Regions from separate parts of the Bacillus sp. OTU2372 genome, predicted to be linked through region 1. Evidence: predicted binding sites of a transcription regulator. Region 1 holds the regulator's gene; each other region holds the start of a gene.
The links. Region 1 encodes Rex, which represses fermentation and respiration genes when NADH is low (regulators of the CRP and FNR family bind a similar motif). Its sites were predicted from a motif close to TTGTGAAATATTTCACAA; they were not measured.

Region 1 (3,472 bases):
AGCCATCTAGTGCAGGCAGTTTCTTGATAATCGTTTTGAGGAGAGTAGATTTTCCAATCCCATTTGGACCGACTAAGGCAATACTTTCCCCTCTATAGGCACGAAACGAAATATCCTCTGATACCTTTTTACCTTCATAGCCCACAGCCAGGGATTCTACCGTTAATACATCGTTGCCGCTTTGTTTTTCAATCTCAAAGGTGAAAGTGGCTGATTTCTCATCTCCAAGCGGGCGATCCATTATCTCCATTTTTTCAAGCTTTTTTCGACGGCTTTGGGCGCGCTTTGTCGTCGAGGCCCTAGCAAGATTTCGTTGGATAAAATCTTGCAGATTAGCCACCTCTTGCTGTTGTTTCTCGTATAGTTTCATATCACGCTCATAATTGGCTGCTTTTTGGTCAAGGTAGGCGCTATAGTTGCCTGTAAACCGTTGAATTTGTTTCCTTGATACTTCGTAAACCTGCGTCACGACTTTATCTAAGAAATAACGGTCATGGGAAACAATTAAAATCGCACCATTATACCCCTGCAAATATTGCTCCAGCCAGGAAAGGGTATCGATGTCAAGATGGTTAGTTGGCTCGTCCAATATCAAAATATCAGGTCTTGTTAATAATAGTTTTCCTAAGGCCAGACGGGTTTTTTGTCCTCCGCTTAAAGAGGCAATCATCAGGGAATTATCATGAAAGTTTAAACCAGAGAGAACAGAGCGTATTTCTGCCTCATATTGATAGCCGCCTTGTTCCTTAAATCTCACCTGGAGCAGATCATATTCTTTTAAAATGCGCTCGTATTTGGCACTGTTTTCAAAAATAGTAGGATCAGCCATTTGTTCTTCGAGCTTGCGAAGCGATTTTTCCATTAATCGAAGTGGTTCGAAAACGGTTAACATCTCATCCCAAATCGACAAATTGGATTCAAGGCCGGTATTTTGCGCTAAATAACCGATTGTTACATCTTTTGGTTTAATGATCTCTCCGCCATCGTGGGACAGGTGTCCGGCAATAATCTTTAATAACGTTGATTTTCCCGCACCATTTCGTCCGACAAGGGCCACACGGTCGCGGGTTTGTAATTCAAGCTTTATATTCGATAAAATAAGCTCAGCGCCATAATATTTTTGCAGCTGGTTCACTTGTAGTAAAATCATTTTAAATCACCTCTATTAACAACAAAACGTAAAATAGGATTACGTCAGATCTTTTATAAAAAACGGCTGTATTCGATTTCATTTGTTTAGTGAAAAACTTCACTAAGTTTCAGCTTTCAAAATTACCTACCATACAAATAGTGTACCTTATAAGCGTAATGACAGCAATAAAGAGTAATCGATGGCACTTTTTTCAAGAAAAATGTATATTTCGCTCAAAGTTTCACACACATAGTGTTAAAAATAGTGTATTATTTTTTTGTAGGAGGATTTTTTTATGGCAGAATTTACGCACTTTAATGAAGAAGGCAGAGCTAAAATGGTTGATGTCAGCGACAAACCCGAAACGGCACGCACGGCTCTTGCTCAATCGAGTATTATCGTAAGTGAAGAAATATATCAAAAAATAACGAACCATGAAATGAAAAAAGGTGATGTCTTAGCTGTCGCACAAGTTGCAGCGGTAATGGCAGCGAAAAAGACTTGGGATATTATTCCCATGTGTCACCCGATTCCATTAACAGGGGTCAATATATCCTTCTCATGGGAACAGAATCAAAATGGAAGCTATCAGTTGCATATTGCTGCAGCCGTTAAAACAAAAGGGAATACAGGTGTTGAAATGGAAGCGCTCACAGCTGCATCAGCATGCGCTTTAACCGTTTATGATATGTGCAAAGCAGTAGATAAAGGTATGATCATTGGACCAACTTACTTAGTTGAGAAAACGGGCGGAAAAAATGGGGACTTCAAAAGAACCGAACAAGTTAAATAATATTATCAAATTTTTATAATGGGGTGTGGGAGATTATGAGTAATGAAACGATGAAGATACCACAGGCGACAGCAAAACGGCTGCCCCTCTATTATCGATTTTTAAAAAATCTGCATACTTCAGGTAAACAAAGAGTTTCGTCTGCAGAACTAAGTGAAGCGGTAAAGGTAGACAGTGCGACAATCCGCCGAGACTTTTCCTATTTTGGGGCCTTGGGGAAAAAGGGATATGGCTACAATGTCAACTATTTGTTGACCTTTTTCCGTAAGACACTTGATCAAGATGAATTAACAAAGGTTGCGTTAATTGGGGTTGGGAATCTAGGTACTGCCTTTTTAAATTATAATTTCTTAAAAAACAATAATACAAAAATTGAAGTTGCCTTTGATGTCGATCCGGCAAAAGAGGGAACAAAAATTCGTGAAGTTCCGGTTTATCCGATGGATGATCTCGAAAAAGTGCTCTTAGAGGAAAAAATATCTGTTGTCATTCTAACGGTTCCAGCACCTGTTGCCCAAGTGATTACCGACAGGCTGGCAAAAGCTGAAGTGAGAGGGATCTTAAATTTCACTCCAGCACGATTAAATGTCCCTTCATCGATCAGGGTTCATCACATCGACTTGGCAGTGGAACTGCAGTCTTTAGTTTACTTCTTAAAGCATTACCCAACAGAAGAAATAGAGGAATAATGATAAAAGGGTGTTTCACTTACAAAAATTAGTGAAACACTTTTTTTATCACTTTACTAGCATAACAGTGTTATGTTACACTGTTTTCAGAAAGGGGTTATCTAAAATGAGCGACGATTTAATTTCTAAGAAGGAGCTACTGGAACTTGCCGGTATCTCTTATGGGCAGCTCTACCGATGGAAACGGAAAGATCTTATCCCCGAAGAGTGGTTTATCCGAAAATCCACCTTTACTGGACAGGAAACGTTCTTTCCAAAAGAAAAGGTTTTAGAGCGGATTAATAAAATCCAGACCATGAAGGATAATTTGTCTTTGGATGAATTAGCAGATATGTTTTCACCTAATATTAGTGATTTAGAGCTGGAAAAGGACGATCTTATAAAACGCAACATTGTTTCACCACCTGTAATGGATATCTATTTGGAAATGGATAAGGGCGGTCATCAGTTTACCTTTTCAAGAATGCTCGAAGTTTATGTATTAGAGAAACTTTTACAATCGGGTGAAATAAATTTAGATGAAGGTAAAATGCTGCTTCAGGTCTTAAAGGACAACGCGCATGTGATAAAACAGAAAAAATGTGAATTAGTGATAACAAGAAAGCTTGGCGTTTCCTCCTGCCTGTTGCTGATTAATTCAGAGGCCTTTCATTTTGAACCGGGAACAAAAGTGGTCACTGTATTATCTATGATGACATGTATGGAAGAAATTAAAGCTAAATTATTATAAGGGAGAATGACTATGGAAACGAATCGAAGAGGGGACCTGGTCATCAATGGACTTGGTTCGTCCAATGGAGGACATTTTTCTCTGGTTACACTGAATGGAAGTGGGACCGTAAATAGTGACCTAGAATG
Region 2 (3,472 bases), on a different contig from region 1:
TGAATTCATCAATCCCTCATGGGCAAAAATACTACTGAATTGGCCGTAAGCCAGGTTTTCACCCGCCAGCTGATACACGATATCATCCGCTGCCATTCGGTCAAACGGTGATTGCCCCTTTAGATTGGTGTGGTCAAAATAATTATGAACGGCCATATCAGTACTATGCTTTCGGGCGGTTACTTGTACATGCTCATCCCACGTAAGGATCGGAAGCTGGTGTTCAACCCGGGCAGCGTTGGTTAAGTCAAATAACTGATACTCAAAGCCTTCTTTTAACTGCGAGCTTGGTTTTGTATAAAAGTCTACTTTCTTATTTTCTTGGTCTTTGCTGATTAATTGAACAGCTGTAACGGTATTGCCTTCATGTTTATCATAAAAAACAGTGACATAGGTATTATCTATCAAGAAAATATCATAGTCCTCCTGTTCAGGTAATTTGTAAAGGACAAGCCCTTTTTGAATACTGGTTAGGGGATTACCAAGCAGGTTACGAACTGTTCCTTTTGCTGTCCCTAATTTGATTCCTTTTTTGGAGGCAATTAAGTCTTGGTTGGAATATAAGCCAGCCACCTTATTTTCATTATTGTACATGACCATGAAGAAATTCTGGTAATTATCATGATAGGTATTCCAAGTGGTCCCATATTCATTAAGGGTGGAACGGTTAGGCGTCCCTAAGTTTTCGACAACGTCATCTTTACTATCGCCCAGTTCAATGTTAAAAATAGAGAAGTCCTGTTGTGCAGGTGTATTTAATTCTACCTTTGACTCGTTATTTGATTCAGTTGATTGTTGATTCTGTTTAGTACTATCATCTAATAGTACGCCAAGCTGTTTCAAGGCAGTTTGGATTTCATTGTATATGTTTTGAATGGTTGTTTTGACTTCAGGGTTGTCTTTTAAAGTATTCACTTCTGAAATACTATTGGTAAGGCTTGTATTGTCAAATTGTTTTTCTATAAAAGGCCAAGAAGAATGTATTAAAAAAATAGCAATTATAATCGTTAGAAAACGCAACATCGATTTTCCTCCATTTCTATTAGAATTTTAACCAAAAATCTTTAATAATATAAGTAATATGCTTGTAGTAGTCATTATTTACCATTGATATATTAATATAATAATTTAATTGAAAACGTTTACATTTATTTAAACTCAATAACAATTCTCTGTTATCGAAAAATGGATTATTAGTGCTATAGAACTAAAATTAGTAAAAGCAACCAATGTTCAAAGATTGTTCAATATTTCACAAACTATTATCGTTTTTCCGTGTTATGATGTAAACATAAAGAAACAAGGAGTGATAAGACATGATGATTTGTGAATGGCAAACCTTCTCAACAGATGCTGAAACTTATACCCAAGACCTCTTCGAAGAAATAGTCGGTGACCCATTTGAAGCCATGCTGATGAAAGAAAATGAGGAGATTCCAAGTTGTATTTGGACAGTAAATTATGTAGTCATTGTTAAAAAATACTCCAAAGTATTAACAGAAATTTTATTTGAAAAAATCCCGCGTAATCCAGTGTGTGAATAATCATTTCCTAATTTATTAAACTAGTTTGTGAAGCGATTCACAAACTAACAATTCAATTTATGCTAAATTCGTAATCTAATTTTTATAAAAATATGTGAAATAATTCACATAGACGATAATTGGAGGGAATATCATGGCAGTAGTAGAAAAGTCAGTAAAAGAAAAACAGAATGTAACAGACATGATTAATGGCTTAGTTGAAAAAGGTTTAAAAGCATTAGAGGTATTTAGAGGCTTTGACCAAGAAATGATTGATGAAATCGTTAAGCAAATGGCACTAGCAGGTCTTGATCAGCATATGCCGTTAGCAAAACTTGCTGTCGAAGAAACTGGAAGAGGCGTTTACGAGGATAAAATTATTAAAAACATGTTTGCAACCGAATACGTCTACCACAACATTAAATATAACAAAACAGTCGGCATCATTAATGAAAACGAACATGAAGGCATGATTGAAATTGCTGAGCCTGTGGGCGTCGTTGCAGGGGTAACACCAGTCACTAATCCAACATCAACAACGATGTTTAAAGCGCTCATTTCCATTAAAACACGTAATCCGATTATCTTTGCCTTCCATCCATCTGCCCAAAAATGCAGCAGTGAAGCAGCTAGAGTGTTAAGGGATGCAGCTATTAAAGCAGGAGCGCCAGAGAATTGCATCCAATGGATTGAAACACCTTCTTTAGAAGCGACACAAGCATTAATGAATCATAATAAAATTTCGATGATCCTTGCCACTGGCGGTGCGGGCATGGTGAAATCCGCTTATAGCTCAGGAAAACCAGCTTTAGGAGTTGGACCAGGTAACGTTCCATGCTACATTGAAAAAACAGCCAATCTTAAACAAGCGGTGAATGATTTAATTCTTTCAAAAACTTTCGATAATGGTATGATTTGTGCTTCCGAACAAGCCGTTATTATCGATAAAGAAATTTACAACGATGTTAAAAATGAGATGATCACTAATAACTGTTATTTCTTAAATGAAGAGGAAAAAGAAAAAGTAGAAAAGTTAGTCATTAATGAACATTCTTGTGCGGTTAATCCTGAAATTGTCGGTATGGCCGCCTATAAAATTGCTGCGAAGGCGGGAGTGACAGTTCCAGAAGGCACAAAAATCCTTGTAGCAGAATTGAAGGGCGTCGGTCCTAAGTATCCGCTATCTAGGGAAAAATTAAGCCCAGTCTTAGCCTGCTTTAAGGTGAACTCAACTGATGAAGGTATTAAGAGAGCGGAAGAAATGCTTGAATTTGGCGGGTTAGGACACTCTGCAGTCATCCATACAAACGACCAAACCGTTATTAACAAGTATGGCATCAGGATGAAGGCAGGAAGAATTATTGTTAATGCTCCATCATCACAAGGTGCGATAGGGGATATTTACAATGCCTATATGCCATCTTTAACACTTGGCTGCGGCACATATGGTGGTAACTCTGTTTCTACGAACGTAGGGGCTGTACATTTAATTAATATCAAAAAAGTAGCTAAAAGGAATGTGAATATGCAGTGGTTCAAGGTTCCGTCTAAAATCTATTTTGAGAAAAACTCAACTCAATATTTAGCAAAAATGCCGAAAATCTCTAAAGCCTTCATTGTTACTGACCCAGGCATGGTGAAATTAGGATATGTAGACAGAGTGCTATACTATCTTCGTAAACGTCCGGATTATGTGCATTGTGAAATTTTCTCTGATGTAGAACCAGATCCATCTATCGAAACCGTTATGAAAGGCGCGGAAATGATGGCTAAGTTCCAGCCAGATGTCATTATTGCGCTAGGCGGTGGGTCTGCGATGGATGCTGCAAAAGGAATGTGGCTGTTCTATGAATACCCAGACGCTGAATTCTTTGGCTTAAAACAAAAATTCCTTGATATTCGCAAACGGATTGTAAAATATCCTCATTTAGGTCAAAGAGCACAATTTG
Region 3 (3,472 bases), on a different contig from region 1:
TCAAAAATCGCTACACCCATCTCCCTGAAAATAACCATATCAAGGCTGTGCGGGTCAAAACCGCAATGATAGACTTCTACATCAATGCCGCGCTCTTCACCTGCAGCTGCCAGCTTTTTCAGCATAGTTGATTTCCCTGAGCCTGGACGCCCTTTGATAAAATAGCGTTTTGGTATTTCCTCGGTTAGATTTGGGACAAAATCAACGGCTCCCTGCGGCGTAGCAGCCCCTAAAAAGCGATGGCGGACATCCGGGGTCTTATTTAACTTTATTTTTCCGAAGAAGGAATCAATCAATTTTATTGTCAATTGGTCCGCTTTTATAAAATCCATACTGTTAATATAAATTGTTTCCCACTCATCATGAATCTCCAATGCTTCATTAAACGTTGCATAGGCCTTCTGAAAGGAGTAACTGATCTGATTGGTCAGCTTCACAATCACATGTTTCTGTACATTCAGGGCGCGGGAGTCCCAAGCCTCACCAAGATTTATATATTCTTCAACTGCACCGGGTGCCTTAGGCTCAATCACATGCGGCGCCGTACCGTCTACAATACCAACCTTTAAAGCTGGAATGATCACACCATCGATCGAGTTATTATCAGAAGAACAATGAAGCAATTCAATATTGTAGCCCTTTTCAACCCACTCCTGGCCAATTTTCTTCATAAGTGAGGATTTACCGGTTCCCGGTCCGCCTTTTAAAATAAACAATCTCTCTAATCCTTGTAGGTTGGAGTCATAAAGACTATAAAAACCTCTGGCAGTATTACCGCCGGCAAAATAATTTTTGATTTTCCCTGCCACCCATCAACACTCCCTTTTAAACAACTCAACTTCGCCATTACCTTAAGAGGTATTAGACTAGTTTTCTAACAAGCAAAGGTTATCTAAAGCTTAAAAGTCAACCCTTATGAAGGTGACTCACTTTTCAGATTATCTTATGCTTTTTTGTTTTTTAGGTGAGTGCCTATAAAAAATTTATCTTACATGAATGCTCAAGTAAGATTGTCAGTCCTTCTTTTATTTAGTCACTGGGGTAAGTTCAGCCTTTGTGACTTCTTGTAATTTATTAGGTGCAAGCACGATCTGAACACCAATTTTACCGGCACTTACGACCATTGATTCCAGCCCTCTGCTGCTTTCATCGAGGAACGTCCTATACTCTTTTTTCATGCCAATCGGTGAGCAGCCGCCGCGAATATAGCCTGTCCACTTTTGTATATCCTTCATGGGCAGCATCTCCATGCTTTTTTCTCCCGCCGCTTTGGCGGCCTTCTTCAGATCCAGTTCCTCCGCTACGGGTATGACAAATACAAAAATATTTTTACTAGCGCCTTGGGCCACAAGGGTTTTATAGACTTCCTTAGGTTCTTTTCCAATCTTTTCGGCTACCGATATTCCGTCAATTTTTCCATCTTTATGATCGTATGTAAGCATTTCATACTCGACCTTTTTTGCGTCAAGTATCCGCATCGCATTTGTTTTTGCCTGTGCCATTACCATCATCCTTTAAACCATTTATATAAAAGCATTATATCATTTGCCATTTTGGATTGAAAAACCTTATCATACACAAATTCATCCAAAATCTGTCACTCGTTCGTCACTCTATTAAACAACTATTATAGTAAACTAAAATTAAGATGATACCGTAACTACATTGAAATAGGGCAGATGACCGCTACCAAGCCATATATCCCTGTGAAAACAATCACATTTTTACTTTAATTCGCGCAAATTTTTTAATTAAAAAAAGTATTCCCCCTTAAATTGACTGAGGTGAAAACGATGAAATACGATTTAGTGTTATTACACGCCCCTAGTGTATATGACTTTAGAAAGAACTCGTTACTTGCCGGTCCCATTAGTGATGTGGTCCTATCCTCACCCGTGTTTGAAATGTACCCGATTGGGCTGACAAGTATTGCCGATTATTTAGAACAGTATGGCCTAAAGGTAAAAATTATTAATATTGCGAACCGCATGCTGATGAGTGACAAATTTGATGTCGAAGCAAAGCTGCGAAAAATAAAAACGAAGGCATTCGGAATCGACCTTCATTGGCTGCCGCATGCACACGGAAGTATTGAACTCGCAAAGATTGTAAAAACCCTGCACCCTGAAACGCCCATTATCTTTGGCGGCTTATCGGCCACTTATTATCATAAGGAGCTAATCGAATATCCATTTATTGATTTTGTTATGCGCGGTGACTCAACCGAAAAGCTAATGCTTTTACTCATGAATAAAATCGAAGCAGGTAATACCCATTATGCTGATATTCCTAATCTTACTTGGAAAAACGGAAAAGAATGCGGTTACAATCCCATCACCTACGTTCCAAAAGACTTGGATGACATTGATGTTCCAGGCTATCGCTATACCATTCGATCCGTGTTTAAATATCGCAACTTTCTTGATCCACTGCCATACAATGGCTGGCTTCAGTATCCTAACACGGCCTTGTTAACAGCTAGAGGCTGTACCCAAAACTGCTTAATCTGCGGTGGATCGAGAGAGGCATATGACCAAAACTGTAATCGGAATTCACTGGCATTACGCTCTCCGAAGAAGCTTGCCAGTGATATTCAATTTATTTCGCGTTTCAGCCGCGCCCCGATTTTTATCCTGCATGACCTTCGTCAAGTCGGGCGGGAATATGTCCGAGAATTTTTCAGCCAGTTAAAAGAACTCCATTTAAAAAATGAAATTGTGTTTGAATTATTCCAATATGCTGATGAAGAATATTTTAAAATGATAAATGAAAGCGTTCCAAAATATAGTATTGAGATCACCCTTGAAACAAATGATGAAAAAATCAGACGCTATAATGGCAAATTTAGCTGCACTAATCAAAAGGTGATTGATACCCTTAATTTTGCTTTAAAACATAATTGTGCAAAGATTGACCTATTCTTCATGGTTGGAATCCCAGGGCAGACCTACACAAGTGCTGTCGAAAATATCGATTTCTGTGAAACCATTCATCTGGCCTGTAATAAGGATCCGAGAATCTTTTACTTTGTAGCACCACTGGCGCCGTTCCTTGACCCTGCCAGCCCTGCCTTCGAGCATCCAGAAGTACACGGGCTTAAGAAGTATTGCCACACTCTTGAAGACCACCGCAAGGCGATTACTCAGCCATCCTGGAAGCATATGTTAAGCTATGAAACAAAGGATATGACACGTAATGATATTGTCAATTCGACTTACGAAGCAGCTGAACGTCTTAATGACTTTAAATTAGAGTACAACTTGATTAATAAAGAGGACTACTATGATATCAGGGAGAAAATTGAAAAATCAAAGGAATATATTAAGAAAATTGACCATGTACTGTCTCTTCCTGCTGATGAGCAAGCGTTTGAATTAGCCAGAATTCAGGAAGAAATCAAGGAGTTAAATAAATATAGTATCTGCGGAAAAAATGAATTGAAGTGGGAGGTACAAAAGAATTACGCTAACTT

Region 2: a site for Rex is predicted at 1,637-1,654, ahead of adhE (bifunctional acetaldehyde-CoA/alcohol dehydrogenase). Genes of this name have one in related genera too.
Region 3: a site for Rex is predicted at 1,705-1,722, ahead of AAHB15_RS19365 (TIGR04190 family B12-binding domain/radical SAM domain protein). Genes of this name have one in related genera too.

Annotation. Positions count from the first base shown of each region.
Region 1 is NZ_JASATK010000027.1:50,728-54,199, reverse strand. It holds gene AAHB15_RS25785 (ABC-F family ATP-binding cassette domain-containing protein) at 1-1,150, opposite strand, end outside; gene moaC (cyclic pyranopterin monophosphate synthase MoaC) at 1,428-1,925, shown strand; gene AAHB15_RS25775 (redox-sensing transcriptional repressor Rex) at 1,961-2,614, shown strand; gene AAHB15_RS25770 (YhbD family protein) at 2,721-3,344, shown strand; gene AAHB15_RS25765 (polymer-forming cytoskeletal protein) at 3,357-3,472, shown strand, end outside.
Region 2 is NZ_JASATK010000003.1:182,404-185,875, forward strand. It holds gene AAHB15_RS08640 (CAP domain-containing protein) at 1-1,023, opposite strand, end outside; gene AAHB15_RS08645 (hypothetical protein) at 1,317-1,544, shown strand; gene adhE (bifunctional acetaldehyde-CoA/alcohol dehydrogenase) at 1,678-3,472, shown strand, end outside.
Region 3 is NZ_JASATK010000013.1:122,221-125,692, reverse strand. It holds gene AAHB15_RS19375 (PRK06851 family protein) at 1-809, opposite strand, end outside; gene ybaK (Cys-tRNA(Pro) deacylase) at 1,026-1,502, opposite strand; gene AAHB15_RS19365 (TIGR04190 family B12-binding domain/radical SAM domain protein) at 1,794-3,472, shown strand, end outside.